2 linked regions of the Methylosinus trichosporium OB3b genome follow. The protein of the gene in region 2 interacts with the protein of the main gene of each other region in a pairwise test. Links are inferred from orthologs where the notes say so. Each region holds a gene or a part of one and is shown on either strand. Other genes may lie near its edges. The genes, in order: ligA and leuS.

The links.
Region 1: the proteins of leuS (region 2) and ligA interact in binary tests that used the Escherichia coli proteins (3 or more experiments, as listed by UniProt). The link is inferred for Methylosinus trichosporium OB3b from one-to-one orthologs.

What each region holds. Positions count from the first base shown.
Region 1 is NZ_CP023737.1:217,990-224,994, reverse strand. The notes cover bases 2,574-5,540. They hold ligA (NAD-dependent DNA ligase LigA), read right to left. Parts: upstream 5,145-5,540; coding sequence 3,003-5,144; downstream 2,574-3,002. Other genes in these bases: CQW49_RS01050 (DUF433 domain-containing protein), read left to right, coding at 5,301-5,525; CQW49_RS01060 (DUF1013 domain-containing protein), read right to left, coding at 2,574-2,760. In the rest of the region: CQW49_RS01065 (ABC transporter transmembrane domain-containing protein), read right to left, coding at 1-1,349; CQW49_RS24985 (hypothetical protein), read left to right, coding at 1,635-1,811; more of CQW49_RS01060, read right to left, coding at 2,044-2,573; CQW49_RS01040 (EAL domain-containing protein), read right to left, coding at 5,869-7,005. UniProt on the Escherichia coli protein: DNA ligase that catalyzes the formation of phosphodiester linkages between 5'-phosphoryl and 3'-hydroxyl groups in double-stranded DNA using NAD as a coenzyme and as the energy source for the reaction.
Region 2 is NZ_CP023737.1:2,275,576-2,282,825, reverse strand. Bases 4,039-7,250 are described here. They hold leuS (leucine--tRNA ligase), read right to left. Parts: upstream 6,855-7,250; coding sequence 4,239-6,854; downstream 4,039-4,238. Other genes in these bases: CQW49_RS10960 (glycerol-3-phosphate dehydrogenase), read left to right, coding at 7,002-7,250; CQW49_RS10970 (LPS assembly lipoprotein LptE), read right to left, coding at 4,039-4,252. Also shown: CQW49_RS10985 (LL-diaminopimelate aminotransferase), read right to left, coding at 1-429; CQW49_RS10980 (hypothetical protein), read right to left, coding at 653-1,009; CQW49_RS10975 (PHA/PHB synthase family protein), read left to right, coding at 1,264-3,579; more of CQW49_RS10970, read right to left, coding at 3,728-4,038.

The sequences.
Region 1 (7,005 bases), 2.1 Mb from region 2 along the record:
TAGGCGATGTTCTCGGCGATCGTAGCGCCGAACACGACCGGGTCCTGAGGCGCGAGCGCGATCGCGCGGCGCAGCGCGTCGGGGTCGAGCCGGCGCAGATCGACGCCGTCGAGCGTGATGGCGCCGCTCGTCACATCATAGAAGCGCTCGATGAGCTGGAAGATCGTCGATTTGCCGGCGCCCGACGGGCCGACGATGGCGACGCGCTCGCCCGGCTCGACGACGAAGCTCAGATGCTGGACCGCCGCGCCACCGGCGCCGGACGGATAGGAGAAGCTCACATCGTCGAATGTGATGCGTCCGCGCGTCGGACTCGGCAATGCGACAGGCGCCTCTGGCGCGGCGATCGCGGTGCGAATCGACAAGATCTCGCCGATGCGGCCAGCGGCGCCGGCGGCCGCCGTCACCTCGCTCCCCACCTGCGACAATTCTCCGAGCGAGGTCGCCGCGAGCACGGCGTAGAGCACGAATTGCGACAATAGGCCGGAGCTGATGCGCCCCGCGAGCACGTCATGGGCGCCGAGCCACAGCATGGCGACGACGCTCGAGAAGACGAGGAAGATCGTCACCGCCGTCACCAGCGCGCGCGCGCGCGTCGCGTCGCGCGCCGCGTCATAGGCGTGCTCCGCCGCGGCGGCGAAGCGCCCGGCCGCTGCATCCTGCGCGTTGCAGGCCTGCATGGTGCGCACGGCGGCGAGATTTTCGGCGGCGTAGGCGCTGGCCTCGGCGAGCCTGTCCTGCGCATGGCGCGATCGCTTGCGCACGGCGCGGCCGGAGAGAATGAGCGGCAGCACGATCAGCGGAATAGCGGCGAGCGCGACGGCGGAGAGCTTGGCGCTCGACAGCGCCATCATGATCACCGCGCCGACGAACAAGAACAAATTGCGCAGAGCCACCGAGGCGGAGGCGCCGAAAACCGCCTTCAATTGAGTCGTGTCGGCGGTGAGGCGCGACATCAGCTCACCGGTCTTGTTGGCGTCGTAGAAGCCTGCGTCGAGCCGGGTCAGATGGCGGAACAAGGTCGCGCGAAGATCGGCGACGATCCGCTCGCCGAGCGTCGTGACGAGATAATAGCGGGAGGCCGAGGCGAGGGCGAGAATGGCGACGACGCCCACAATGGCGCCGAAATACGCGTTGACGGCCGCCGGATCGTCGGTCGAGAAGCCATGGTCGATCATGCCGCGCACGGCGAGCGGCAGAGCGAGCGTCGCGAGGGAGGCGGCGGCGAGCGCGACAACGGCGAGACCGATTCGGCCGCGATATCGCAGCGCAAAGGGCGCGATCCGCCGCAAGGGCGCGAGAATGCGACGCCAACGGGAACCGGATTCTGGGGGATTTTCGTCGTTCATCGCCGGCGATATAGCCCGCAAATCGGACTCGTTCCACTTTTTTCGCCGATGCGACGCCGCCTGCGCGCCCCCTGCGACGTCATAGATGGTTGACTTTGTTGAAACTCGTAAAAAGCCTCGGAAAACCCGCGCGATCGGACGCAGAGAGCGACTGGACAGTCGATAAGGTTATGTTAGGCTCTGCATCGTCGATAAGACGCCCCCCGGCCAACGGGGGTATGAGCGCACCCGCCACCCTAGCAAAGATAAGGCGGGACGCTCGGGAAACCGGAAGGAGTGACAGCAATGGCCGAGAAAGAATTCGAACCGACCCTGTCCACCAACGTCTATCTCTTCGCCGGCATCGGCGCGCTTCTGCTCGGCGGCCTCGGCGCTGCGGGCCTCGGCGGCATCGCCAACACCGTCTCCGCCGCTGTCGTCGGCGGTCTCGCGGGCGGCGTGCTGGGCTTCTACTTCAAATAAGCCCAGCTCTCACGCGGCCGCTCTGCTTCGCGTGCGAGTCAAAACGCCCATCTGCCGCTGACCGGCTTCGGTCGCTTCGTGGCTGATCAAATCTAGCGCCGACGGTTGCCGCCGTCGGCGTTTTTGATTCTCTCACTCTCGCCGCCGACCTCTGCAGGAAACCATGAAGCACGGGCGTCGGTAAATGCGCCAGATTGTCGCGCCCCCCGTCCGCCCCTGCCCGCATAGTCGCTCAGTCCTCGAAATCGAGGTTTTTCAGGCGGCCGAACACGCGGTCGGCGTCGAAATGGTCTTCCTCCTGCTCGACCGGCGCCGGCGTGCTCTTGCCGAACACGTCCTCGGTGGTCGTCGGCTCGTGATAGGGCCGCGTGGTGACCTCCGCCGGCTGCAGCGTCTGGCCCTGCTCCTCGAGCGCCGCCGGACGATCCTTGGCGGCGCGAGTGACCTCGAAATCGAGATCGATCTGCGAGCAGAGGCCGAGCGTGACCGGGTCCATCGGCGCGAGCGCGGCGGAATTCCAATGGGTGCGCTCACGCACCGCCTTCAGCGTGCTCTTGGTGGTGCCGACGAGGCGCATGATCTGCGCATCCTTCAGTTCCGGATGATTGCGCACCAGCCACAGAATCGCATTGGGCCGATCCTGACGACGCGACAGCGGCGTGTAGCGCGGCCCGCGCGCGCGCTTGATCTCCGGCACCTTCACCTTTGACACCGACAGCGACAGGCGGTGCGCGGAATCGCGCTCGCCGCGCGCGATCTCCTCGCGCGTCAACTGGCCGGAGGTGATCGGATCGAGCCCGCGAATGCCGGCGGCGACTTCGCCGTCGGCGATGCCTTTGACCTCGAGCGGATGCAGCTTACAGAAGTCGGCGATCTGATCGAAGCTGAGCGACGTGTTCTCGACGAGCCAGACGGCGGTCGCCTTGGGCATGAGCGGAGCGGTGCTCATCTTCTGATTCTCCTTCACGTGCGATGGCCGCGGCGCGCGTGGCCGCGCGGCCCGAGGCATCCGCCTCGTCACTCGATCACCATGCTGGGGGATAGTCTTCATATAGCCTGTGGCGCCGGGAAGCGCAATGCGCGCTCTGCGCTCGAGCTCGAGCAGACAGCATAGAGCGATTCCTCGAAGGACTGCGAAGCCGCTCGCCGTCAGCGAGAAGCGAAGCGACCGACCGACCGGCGAGGATCGCTTCATTGCCCGGTGCGGGTGAACCACTCCTCCTCGCTGATCACTTCCACCCCGAGTTCCTTGGCCTTTGCGAGCTTCGAGCCGGCGCCCGGACCAGCGACGACGAGGTCCGTCTTCTTCGAAACCGAGCCGGAAATCTTGGCGCCGAAGCGCTCGGCCTGGGCTTTCGCCTCCTCGCGCGTCAGCCGCTCGAGCGCGCCGGTGAACACCACCGTCTTGCCGGCAACGGGCGAAGCGTTCTCTATGGTCGGCATAGGCTCGAGGCTCACATGAGCGAGCAGAGCGTCGATCTCGCGCTCATTGTGCGGCTCGGCGAAGAAATCATGCAGCGCCTCGGCGACGACGCCGCCGATTCCTTCGATCGATTCGATGCGCTCGCGCGCCTCGCTGCCGGGCGCCGCCTCGCGCGCAGTGTCGCGTAGGCTGGCGAAATCGGGGAAATGGCGCGCGAGGCGACGAGCGTTGGTCTCGCCGACATGGCGAATGCCGAGCGCATAGAGGAAGCGATTGATCGGAACGGTTCGCCGCGCGTCGATCGCCGCGAACAGATTGCGCACCGAGGTCTCGCCATAGCCCTCCTTGTTCTCGAGCTTCGTCAGGCTGGCGCGGTCGCGCTCGGCGAGCGTGAAAATCTCGGAGGCGGTGCGCACAAGCCCATCGGTGAAAAAATATTCGATCTGCTTGTCGCCGAGCCCTTCGATGTCCATGGCGTTGCGCGAGGCGAAATGCTTCAGGCGCTCGATCGCCTGCGCCGGGCAGACCAGCGAGCCGGTGCAGCGGCGCACGACGTCCTCGACGCCCTTCTCGTCGATCTCGCGCAGCGCCGCCGAGCCGCAGGCCGGACACTCGTGCGGAAACACATAGGGCGTCGCGCCTTCCGGCCGCTTGTCGAGGACCACTTCGACGATCTGTGGAATGACGTCGCCGGCGCGCTGCACCACAACAGTGTCGCCGATGCGAATGTCCTTGCGGGCGATCTCGTCCTCATTGTGCAGAGTGGCGTTGGAGACGACGACGCCGCCGACGGTCACCGGCTCCAGCCGCGCGATCGGCGTCAAGGCGCCGGTGCGGCCGACATTGATCTCAATGTCGCGGACAATGGTCTTCGCCTGCTCGGCCGGGAATTTATGCGCCACCGCCCAGCGCGGCGCGCGCGAGACGAAGCCGAGGCGGATTTGCAGGCCGATGTCGTCGACCTTGTAGACGACACCGTCTATGTCATAGCCGAGCGTCGCGCGCAGCGCTTCGATGTTTCGATAATGAGCGAGCAGCTCCTCGGCGCTTCCGCAGAGCTGCGTCAGCGGATTGGTGGCGAGGCCGAAGGACGCGAAGGCCTGCACCATGCCCAATTGCGTGTCCGCCGGCATCACGCTGACCTCGCCCCAGCCATAAGCGAAGAAGCGCAGCGGCCGGCTCGCGGTGACATTGGGATCGAGCTGGCGCAGCGAGCCGGCGGCGGAATTGCGCGGATTGGCGAACAGCGGCTTGCCCGCCTCCGCCTGCCGCTGGTTGAGTGCGAAAAAATCCTCGCGGCGCATATAGACCTCGCCGCGGATCTCCAGCACCTCGGGGATCACGTCGCCGCGCAGACGCTGCGGGATTTCCTCGAGCGTGCGAATATTTGCGGTGATGTCCTCGCCCTCCTCGCCGTCGCCGCGCGTCGCGGCGGAGACGAGCTCGCCCTTCTCATAGCGCAGCGAGCAGGAGAGGCCGTCGATCTTCGGCTCGGCGGTGAACAGCAGCGGCGCCGCGTCGGAGAAATTGAGGAAGCGCCGCACGCGCGCGACGAATTCGTGGACCTCCTCGTCGGCGAAGACGTTGCCGAGCGAGAGCATGCGCACGACATGCCTGATCTTGGCGAATTTCTCCGCCGGCGCGGCGCCGACCGTCTTCGTCAGCGAGGCGTCTCCGCCGAGCTCGGGAAAGGCTTTTTCGAGCGCCTCATAGCGCTGGCGCAGCGCGTCATATTCGGCGTCCGAGATCGCCGGATCATCCTCCTGATAATAGCGCCGGTCATATTCGGCGATCTCCTCGGCGAGCCTCGAATGCTCGAGCTTGGCGCGGCGTGGAGACAGCTCTGCCACGGGAGGGCGTTCTCTTTCGCCTCGCTTGCGGGGAGAGGGACGGACGTTGTCGGCGCTCATGACAATTCCCTTGATGGTCCCTGTCTCGTTTACGATTATTCGCCGGCCGGCGCCAAGAGAGTCCGACCTCGGGTCGCGCTCGCGCCGACCGCCGCGGGATGACTGGCGGCGGCGGCGGCGATATAGTGGGTTCCATTCCCTGGAGGAGGAGCGCTCGTGAGTGAATTGCATCGCATCACCGTCGATCCGCTCCAATGCGGCGGGCGTCCCTGCGTCCGTTCTCTCCGCATTCGCGTGAAGGACGTGCTGGACCTTCTCGCCGCCGGCGCTTCGCGCGAGGAAATCCTGGAGGATTACCCCATGCTCGAGGCGGCGGACGTCGCCGCCGTCCTGGAATTCGCGGCCAGGCAGAGCGACCATCCGATCCTGCGCGTCGCGTGATGCGCTTTCTCGTCGACGCCCAGCTGCCGCCGGCGCTGGCGCGCTGGCTCGTCGCTATGGGCTATGAGGCGGAGCATGTCTCCGACGTCGGCCTCGGCGGTGCGCGCGACGACGCGATCTGGAGCTCGCGCTTGCCTGCGGAGCGGTCGTGGTCACAAAGGACGAAGATTTTGCGCAGCGGAAGGCTCTCGAAAAAGACGGGCCGGCGATCGTCTGGATCAGGGTCCGCAACTCGCGAAAGCGCGAGCTTTTGCGCTGGTTCGAGACCATGCTCCCGGAAATCCATGCGGCATTGAACCGCGGCGAGACCTTGATCGAAGTCGTGTGAATGACGTGAAATGCCCTACGCCGCCTCCGGCGCCGCGCCGACCAGCCGCCGCGCCTCCATGGGCGTGATCGGGCGACCGAAGGCGTAGCCCTGCGCATAGGCGCAGCCGAGCTGATAGAGCTCGATCGCATCCGATTCCGTTTCCGCGCCCTCGGCGATCACATCCATGCCGAGGTCATTGGCGAGCGCGATCAGCGAGCGCAGGATCACCGCGCGCGAGGCCCTGCCCGTCTGCCGCACGAAATTGCGGTCGATCTTGATCGCGTCGAAGGGAAAACGCTGCAGATAGGCGAGCGAGGAATAGCCCGAGCCGAAATCCTCGAGCGACAGCCCGGCGCCGAGCTCCTTGATCCGCGCCAGCATCTCGACCGTATATTCCGGGTTTTCCATCACCAGACTCTCGGTCAGCCCGAGCTTCAAGCTGCCGCGCGCGATGTCGTTGCGCATCAGCACGCTCTTGACATCGCGTAATAGATCGTGGCGCAGCAATTGCCGCGAGGCCACCTCGACCGTGGCGAAGATCGGCGGATCGACGGCGAGCGCGCGCTGCCAGGCGGCGAGCTCGCGCGCCGTGCGCTCCAGCGCCAGCAGACCGAAATCGACGACGAGGCCGGTCTGCTCGGCAACCTGTCCGAACTCGCGCGGATCGAGCTGGCCGAGACGCGGATGGTCCCAGCGCAGCACGGCCTCGAAGCCGGCTATGGTGCGGTCCTCGAGCCGCACCACCGGCTGAAAGAACACTTTGACCTCGCCGCGCTCCAGCGCGCGGCGCAGCTCGGCCTCCAGCGTCAGCCGGTCGGAGCGCTGCGAGCGCATCGCCGGACGGAACACCTCGATGCGATTGCCGCCGTTGCGCTTGGCGTGGCGCAGCGCGATCTCAGCGTCCTCCAGCATATCGTTGTGATCGGGATGCAGCTCCTTATCGAACAGAGCGACGCCGATCGACACCGAGAGCGCAATCTCCCGATCGGTGAAGCGCACCGGCGTCGCCAGCGCCCGGCGCACCGCGTCGGCCAGGGCGATCACATGATCGACATGGGTCTCGGAGACGAGAATGATGGCGAAGCGGTCGCCGCCGAGCCGCGCCAGAGTGTCCTGCTTCTGCAGGAGGCGCGTCAGCCGATGGGCGACGGTCAGCAGCACGGAATCGCC
Region 2 (7,250 bases):
CACCGAGCGGATGACGCCGCCGGCCATCAGAAAGCCGAAGGCGTGAATGGGATAGGAAGGGTTGGGCGCGAGCACGACGTCGCCCGGCGCGGTGATCGCCTGCGCCATATTGGCGAAGCCCTCCTTGGAGCCGAGCGTCGCGACGATCTGCGTCTCCGGATCGAGCTTCACGCCGAAGCGGCGCTCGTAATAGCCGGCCTGGGCGCGGCGCAGTCCCACAATGCCCTTGGACGCCGAATAGCGATCCGTGCGCGGGCGGCCGGCGGTCTCCACCAGCTTCTCGATCACATGGCGCGGCGCGGGAAGATCGGGATTGCCCATGCCGAGGTCGATGATGTCGGCCCCGGCGGCGCGCGCCTTGGCCTTGAGCCGATTGACCTGCTCGAAGACATAAGGGGGAAGGCGCTTGATGCGATGGAAATCCGACATGGGGCGTCGATCCGCTCGGGGTTGCCTGGAGAAGCGCCGCTCGGCGCTCCGGGGATGAAACGAATCCTAGCGGCCGCCTCGGGCCGAAAGGGCGATGATGGCGCGAAAGCCTTTCGAAATAGCTAGAGCGCTTTCCGATGGAGCGGAATCGTTCGATCGATCAGAATTCGCTCGAACGAAAGAATTCTAGAGCGCTATCCGATCCAATGGATCGGATAGCGCTCTAGGGCCGCCTCGCCGCGCCGTCGCGCGATTTCGTCGGCGCGTCGGGCGTCTTGACGCGCGCGGCGCGGGCCCTCGCGGCGGCGGCGGCGGCCTCGAGCTCCTTCTGCATGGCGTCGGCTTCGGCGCGAACGGTTTTGAGGTCGGGTCGCGTCACTTTTGGTCCCAGAGGCGTGTAGTCGAGATCGGCCGGGCGCGAGCGCTCGACGAAATCGACGCGCGGCGGCGGCGCGTTGCGCAGCCCGACGCCCTCGAAGAAGCGGCCGATCGTCGCGCCGACAGAGGACGACGCGTCCTCGGCGCGCGTGGGCGCGGCGAGCAGCAGGGCGATCGGCGCAAGCGCGAAAATTCGTCTCATAGGGGCGGGCTCCAGCGGCGCGTTTCGTCATAGAGCGACAATGCGGTTTTGATAAGTGCGGCGAGACGGCGCGCGTCGGCGCTCGCGGCCGACCTTCCGTCGCGCCCGACCTTCACTCGCGGCTATGCCGCGCTTAAGTATTGAAGGAACGGATTTCCTGCCCGGAGCGGCTTTCCGTACCTCTGCGGGATATGCTCTAAGGAAGATGACGAGAGGCGGCCGGGCGAAAGCCGCCGCGGCGACAGGACGAGGACATGACCGCAGGACGCCGCTCAACGGCCGGAGCCAAACGGCGGCCGCCCCATTTGCGAGATGCGGCGGAGACCAAACTCGTGGTCGAGGAGCCGCCGCCGGCTGAGAATGCGGATGTTTCGCTGCTGGAAGCGCCGCGCGTGAACGGCGCACGCGTGGCCGCCGCCGCTCCGGCGCAAAAGAAAAAGACCGGCAAGGTTAGGGCAAAGCCGCGGGCGCCGGTCCAAGAGCCGCCGGTCCAAGAGCCGCCGGTCCGAGAGCCGACGGCGGAAGCGCCGCGCGAGGCCATGATCGCCATCGCCACGCCGCCCGCCGCCCCGACGGCGGAGGAGCGCCGGCTCGAGCTACAGGCCGCGGCCGCTCTGGTCGCCGGCGCCGCCGCCGAATTGACCGAGGCGCAGCGCCGCAGCCTGATGGGACAATTGCAGGCGCTGGAGCCGGCGCCGCCGGCGCCTGCGCCCGTCCTGACGCCCGCCGCTCCGCCCGAGATTCCGGCTGCGCCGCAACGCAAGCCGGCGCGCGACTATCAAGCCGGCGCGGCCGAATCGACCGCGCATGATTTCGAGATCATCGCCGAAAATCTGGCCCGGCTCGTCGACCAGGGCCGTAAGGCGCTCGCCGCCGCGGTGGGCGGCATGGAGCCGGGCGACACGCGCAGCGAATTGGCGAGTAATGTCGCCGACGCGACCAAGACGCTCGGCGCCGTCGCCGAGCGCTGGATGGCCAAGCCCGAGCAGGCGGTGGCGGCGCAGGCCGATCTCCTGACCGGCCTCAGCGCGATCTGGAGCCAGACCCTGCGCCGCTTCTCCGGCGCCGATGTGCCGCCAGTGGTGCCGGCGGACCCCAGCGACAAGCGCTTTTCCGCGCCCGAATGGCGCGACAATCCCTTCTTCGATTGCCTGCGCCAATCCTATGCGCTGACGACGCATTGGGCGAGCGAGGCGGTCGAGCGCACCGACGGGCTCGATCCGCAGACGAAATCCAAGGCGGCCTTCTACACGCGCCTCATCGCCAGCGCTTTGTCGCCGTCCAATTTCGTGGCCACCAATCCCGAGCTGCTGCGTGCGACGCTCGATGCGCGCGGCGAAAATCTCGTGCGCGGCATGAAGATGCTGACCGAGGATCTCTCCGCCGGGCGCGGTATGTTGAAGCTGCGCCAGAGCGACGAGAGCAAGTTCGAGCTCGGCGTCGACATGGCGTCGACGCCCGGCAAGGTCGTCTACCGCACGCCGGTGATGGAGCTCATCCAATATGCGCCGTCGACGGAGACGGTCTATGAGCGCCCGCTGCTGATCGTGCCGCCCTGGATCAATAAATTCTACGTGCTCGATCTCAATCGCGAGAAGAGCTTCGTGCGCTGGGCGACCGGCAAGGGCCTCACCGTCTTCGTGGTCTCCTGGGTCAATCCCGACGAGAGCCAGGCGGACAAGGGCTTCGACGCTTACATGAAGGAGGGCGTGCTGGCCGCGCTCGACGCGGTGCAGAAGGCGACCGGAGCGCCGCATGTCGCCGCCGCGGGCTATTGCGTCGGCGGCACCATGCTCGCCGCGACCCTCGCCTATCTGGCCGAGAAGGGCGACGACCGCATCGACAGCGTGACCTTTCTGGCGACGCAGGTCGATTTCACCGACGCCGGCGACATGCAGGTGTTCATCGACGAGGCGCGGCTCGCCGCGCTCGACGAGGCCATGTCTCGCACCGGCTATCTCGAAGGCGTCAAAATGGCGACGACCTTCAACATGCTGCGGCCGAACGAATTGTTCTGGACCTATTTCGTCAACAATTACATGAAGGGCGTCGAGCCCGCGGCTTTCGACCTGCTCACCTGGAACTCCGACTGCACGCGCATCCCGCGCGCCAATCATCTCTTCTATCTGCGCTATTGCTACATCGAGAACGCGCTGTCGCAAGGCCGCATGGTGATCGACGGCGTGACGCTCAATCTGCGCAAGGTGAAGATCCCGATCTATGAGCTGGCGGCGAAGGAAGACCACATCGCGCCGGCGCGCTCGGTGTTCACGGGCGCCAAATATTTCGGCGGCGAGGTGCGCTATGTGCTCGCCGGCGCCGGCCATATCGCCGGCGTCGTCAATCCGCCCGACAAGCACAAATATCAATATTGGACCGGCGGCCCGCCGATGGGCGCCTATGAGGATTGGGTGAAGGCGGCCAAGGAGAGCAAGGGCTCCTGGTGGGACGACTGGCACGACTGGATCACGTCGCAGGCGCCGGAGCAGGTCGCTGCGCGCATTCCCGGCGAGGGCGGATTGAAGGCGCTGTGCGACGCGCCGGGAGACTATGTGCGCGTGAGGGCGTGAGGGGCTGTTGATTTTCAGCGTCGTCGCCGCCTCGGTCCGAAGCTTTCGAGCATAACCGCCCAGCCCCTCACCTCACCTCTCTCCGCAAGCGGGGAGAGGAGGCTGCGGGCGCTGGCGCCTCTGTCCGAAATGTGCGAGAGGGCGGGTCCTATTTCGCCAGCACGGTCGCGACGCGCGTGCGGATCTGGTCGGCGATCACCTTGGCGTCCCTGATCTCGCTGTCGCGCGCGGCGCGGACATTGGCGAGACGATTGCTGAAGCGGTCATAGGACGCCACGCCGAAGGCGACGCCCTCGGTAATGACTTTCTCGTCGGCGATCGAGATCAATTTGTAGTCGGCGTCGATGATGACGGTCGCCGAGGTGGCGCGGCCGGTGACGGTGTCGAGAATCGGCGTCTGCACCCGCTCCTTCAGCTCGACGAACAGCCGATAGCGCGGCGCGACCTCAGAGCCCGTGCCGTTGAAGGCGAAGATCAGCTCATTGCGCACATAATGGCCGGCGCGCTCTGGAATGGGCGCGACATCGACCGCCTGCAGCTCCGCCGCCAGCGGCGCGCCGGCGCCGATCGGCCCGTAGAGCGGCCGAATCTCGTTGCAGGCGGAGAGAAAGAGCGCGAGCGCGGCGCAGAGAACTGCGCGGCGCCGGCAGGCCGTTGAGTCAGACGACGACATTGACGATCCTCTTGGGCACGAGGATGAATTTCTTCAGCGGCTTGCCGTCCATGGCGCGGACCACGGCCTCTTGGCTCAGCGCCTCCTCGCGGATGACGGATTCGGGAGCGTCATGGGCGACGACGAGCTCCGCGCGCTTCTTGCCATTGACCTGCACCGGCAGCACGATCGTCTCCAGCGCGACCAGCGCCGGATCGGCGACCGGCCAGGGCGTCTCGACGAGGAGCGTCGCATGGCCGAGATCGCGCCAGCATTCCTCGGCCACATGCGGCGTCATCGGCGCGATGAGCAGGGCGAGCGTCTCGGCAGCTTCTCTGAAAGCGAAGGCGAGATCATCGGCGACCGGCGTCGCCTCGATCTTGTCGAGCGCCGATGTCAGCTCATTGGCGAATTCACGAATGCGGGCGATCGCCGTGTTGAAGCGCAGGCGCTCGATATTGTCGCCGACCGCGGCGATGGCGCGATGCGTCGCCTTGCGAATGTCGAGCGCCGCGGCGCCGAATTCCGCCGGCGCGCGCGCGCCGAGCGGCGCCGCGACATTGGCGAGCTCGCCGGCGAGGCGCCAGACGCGATGCACGAAGCGCGAGGCGCCCTGCACGCCCTCTTCCGACCACACCACATCGCGATCGGGAGGCGAATCGGAGAGCACGAACAGGCGCGCGGTGTCGGCGCCATAGCTCGCGATGATGTCGTCCGGGTCGACCGTGTTGCGCTTCGACTTCGACATCTTCTCGATCGAGCCGATCTCGACCTCCTCGCCGGTCTCGATCAGAAAGGCGCGGCGGCCCTTGTCATTGGCCTCGAAGCGCAGCTCGGTCGGCGCGATCCATTTGCCCGAGGCGGCGCGATAGGTCTCATGCACCACCATGCCTTGCGTGAAGAGGCCCGCGAAAGGCTCGGCGACGCCGCCATGTCCCGAGTCGCGCATGGCGCGCGAGAAGAAGCGCGAATAGAGAAGATGCAGGATCGCATGCTCGATTCCGCCGATATATTGATCGACCGGCAGCCAGCGCGCGAGCTGCTCAGGATCGGCCGGCGCCGCCTCGTTGTGCGGATCGGCAAAGCGCGCGTAATACCAGGACGAGTCCACGAAAGTGTCCATCGTGTCGGTCTCGCGCCGCGCCGCCGCGCCGCACTTCGGACAGGCGACATGCTTCCATGTCGGATGATGGTCGAGCGGATTGCCCGGCCGATCGAAGGTCACATCCTCCGGCAGCTTCACCGGCAGATCCGCGTCCGGCACGGGCACGACGCCGCAATCGGGGCAATGGATGATCGGTATCGGACAGCCCCAATAGCGCTGCCGTGAGACGCCCCAGTCGCGCAGCTTGTAATTGATCTTGCGCTCGCCCTGCGGACGGCCGTGCAGCTGCGCCGTCTCGAGACGCTTGGCCGCCTCCTCCTTCGCCTGCGCGACGGTCATTCCATCGAGGAAGCGCGAATTGACGAGAACGCCCTCGCCGTCGAAAGCCGTCTCGCCGATGACGAGGCTCGCCGGATCGACGCCCTCGGGGCAGACCACAGGCGTCGCGCCGAGGCCATAGGCGCGCGAGAAGTCGAGGTCGCGCTGGTCATGCGCCGGACAGCCGAAGATCGCGCCCGTGCCGTAATCCATCAGAATGAAATTGGCGACATAGACCGGCAGCGTCCAAGCGGGATCGAAGGGATGAACGACCTTTAGGCCGGTGTCGTAGCCCTTCTTCTCGGCGGTCTCGATCGCCGCGACCGAGGTGCCGATGTGGCGGCATTCTTCGGCGAATGCGGCGAGCGCCGGATCGCTCTCGGCGGCCTTGCGTGCGAGCGGATGGTCCGGCGCGAGCGCGACGAATTTGGCGCCGAACAGAGTGTCCGGCCGCGTGGTGAACACCTCGATCTCGCCCGCGGGATCATTGGCGAGGGCGAAGCGGACCAGCAGCCCTTCCGAGCGGCCGATCCAATTGCGCTGCATCAGCCGCACCTTCTCCGGCCAGCGCTCGAGCGTATCCAGGGACCCGAGGAGGTCATCGGCATATTTGCCGATGCGCAGGAACCATTGGGTCAGCTCGCGCTGCTCGACCAGCGCGCCGGAACGCCAGCCGCGCCCGTCGACCACCTGCTCATTGGCGAGCACGGTCATGTCGACGGGGTCCCAATTGACCTTGGACTGCTTGCGGTCGACGAGCCCGTGCGCGAGAAAATCGAGGAATAGTTTTTGTTGATGCTTGTAATAGGCCGGGTCGCAAGTGGCGATCTCGCGCGACCAGTCGAGCGAGAGGCCCATGGATTTCAGTTGAGTCCGCATCGAGGCGATATTGGCGTAGGTCCATTTCGCCGGATGCGAGCCGCTCTGCTGGGCCGCGTTCTCGGCCGGCAGGCCGAAGGCGTCCCAGCCCATCGGATGCAGCACGTCGAAGCCCTTGGCGCGCTTGTAGCGGGCGATGACGTCGCCCATCGAATAATTACGCACATGACCGACATGGATGCGTCCCGACGGATAGGGAAACATCTCCAGCACGTAATATTTCGGCTTTTGCGGATCGCCGCAGGCGAAGGCTCGCCGCTCCTCCCAGAGCGCACGCCATTTGGGCTCGGCCGCGGCGAATTCGTAGCGTTCAGGTCTCATGGGCGGAAGGCGGGTCCTGCTCGAAAAATCGGGGTTTCGCCTGTAATGCAGGGCGTCGCTCCGCTTGTCAAAGCAAGACGGCGCCGGGCCGGCCGAATCGGCCTATGTTGAGGCGCGCCCGCGCGGGGCCCGAAGCCGGAGGCCGCCATGATCTACGATCTTCTCATCGTCGGAGGCGGGGTCAATGGCTGCGCCATCGCCCGCGACGCCGCTGGGCGCGGCCTTCGCGTTCTCCTCGTCGAGCAGACGGATCTCGCCGCCGCGACCTCCTCGGCCTCGACCAAGCTGATCCATGGCGGGCTGCGCTATCTCGAGCAATATGAGTTCCGTCTCGTCCATGAGGCGCTGGCCGAGCGCGAGCTGCTGCTCGCCGCCGCGCCGCATATCATCCGACCG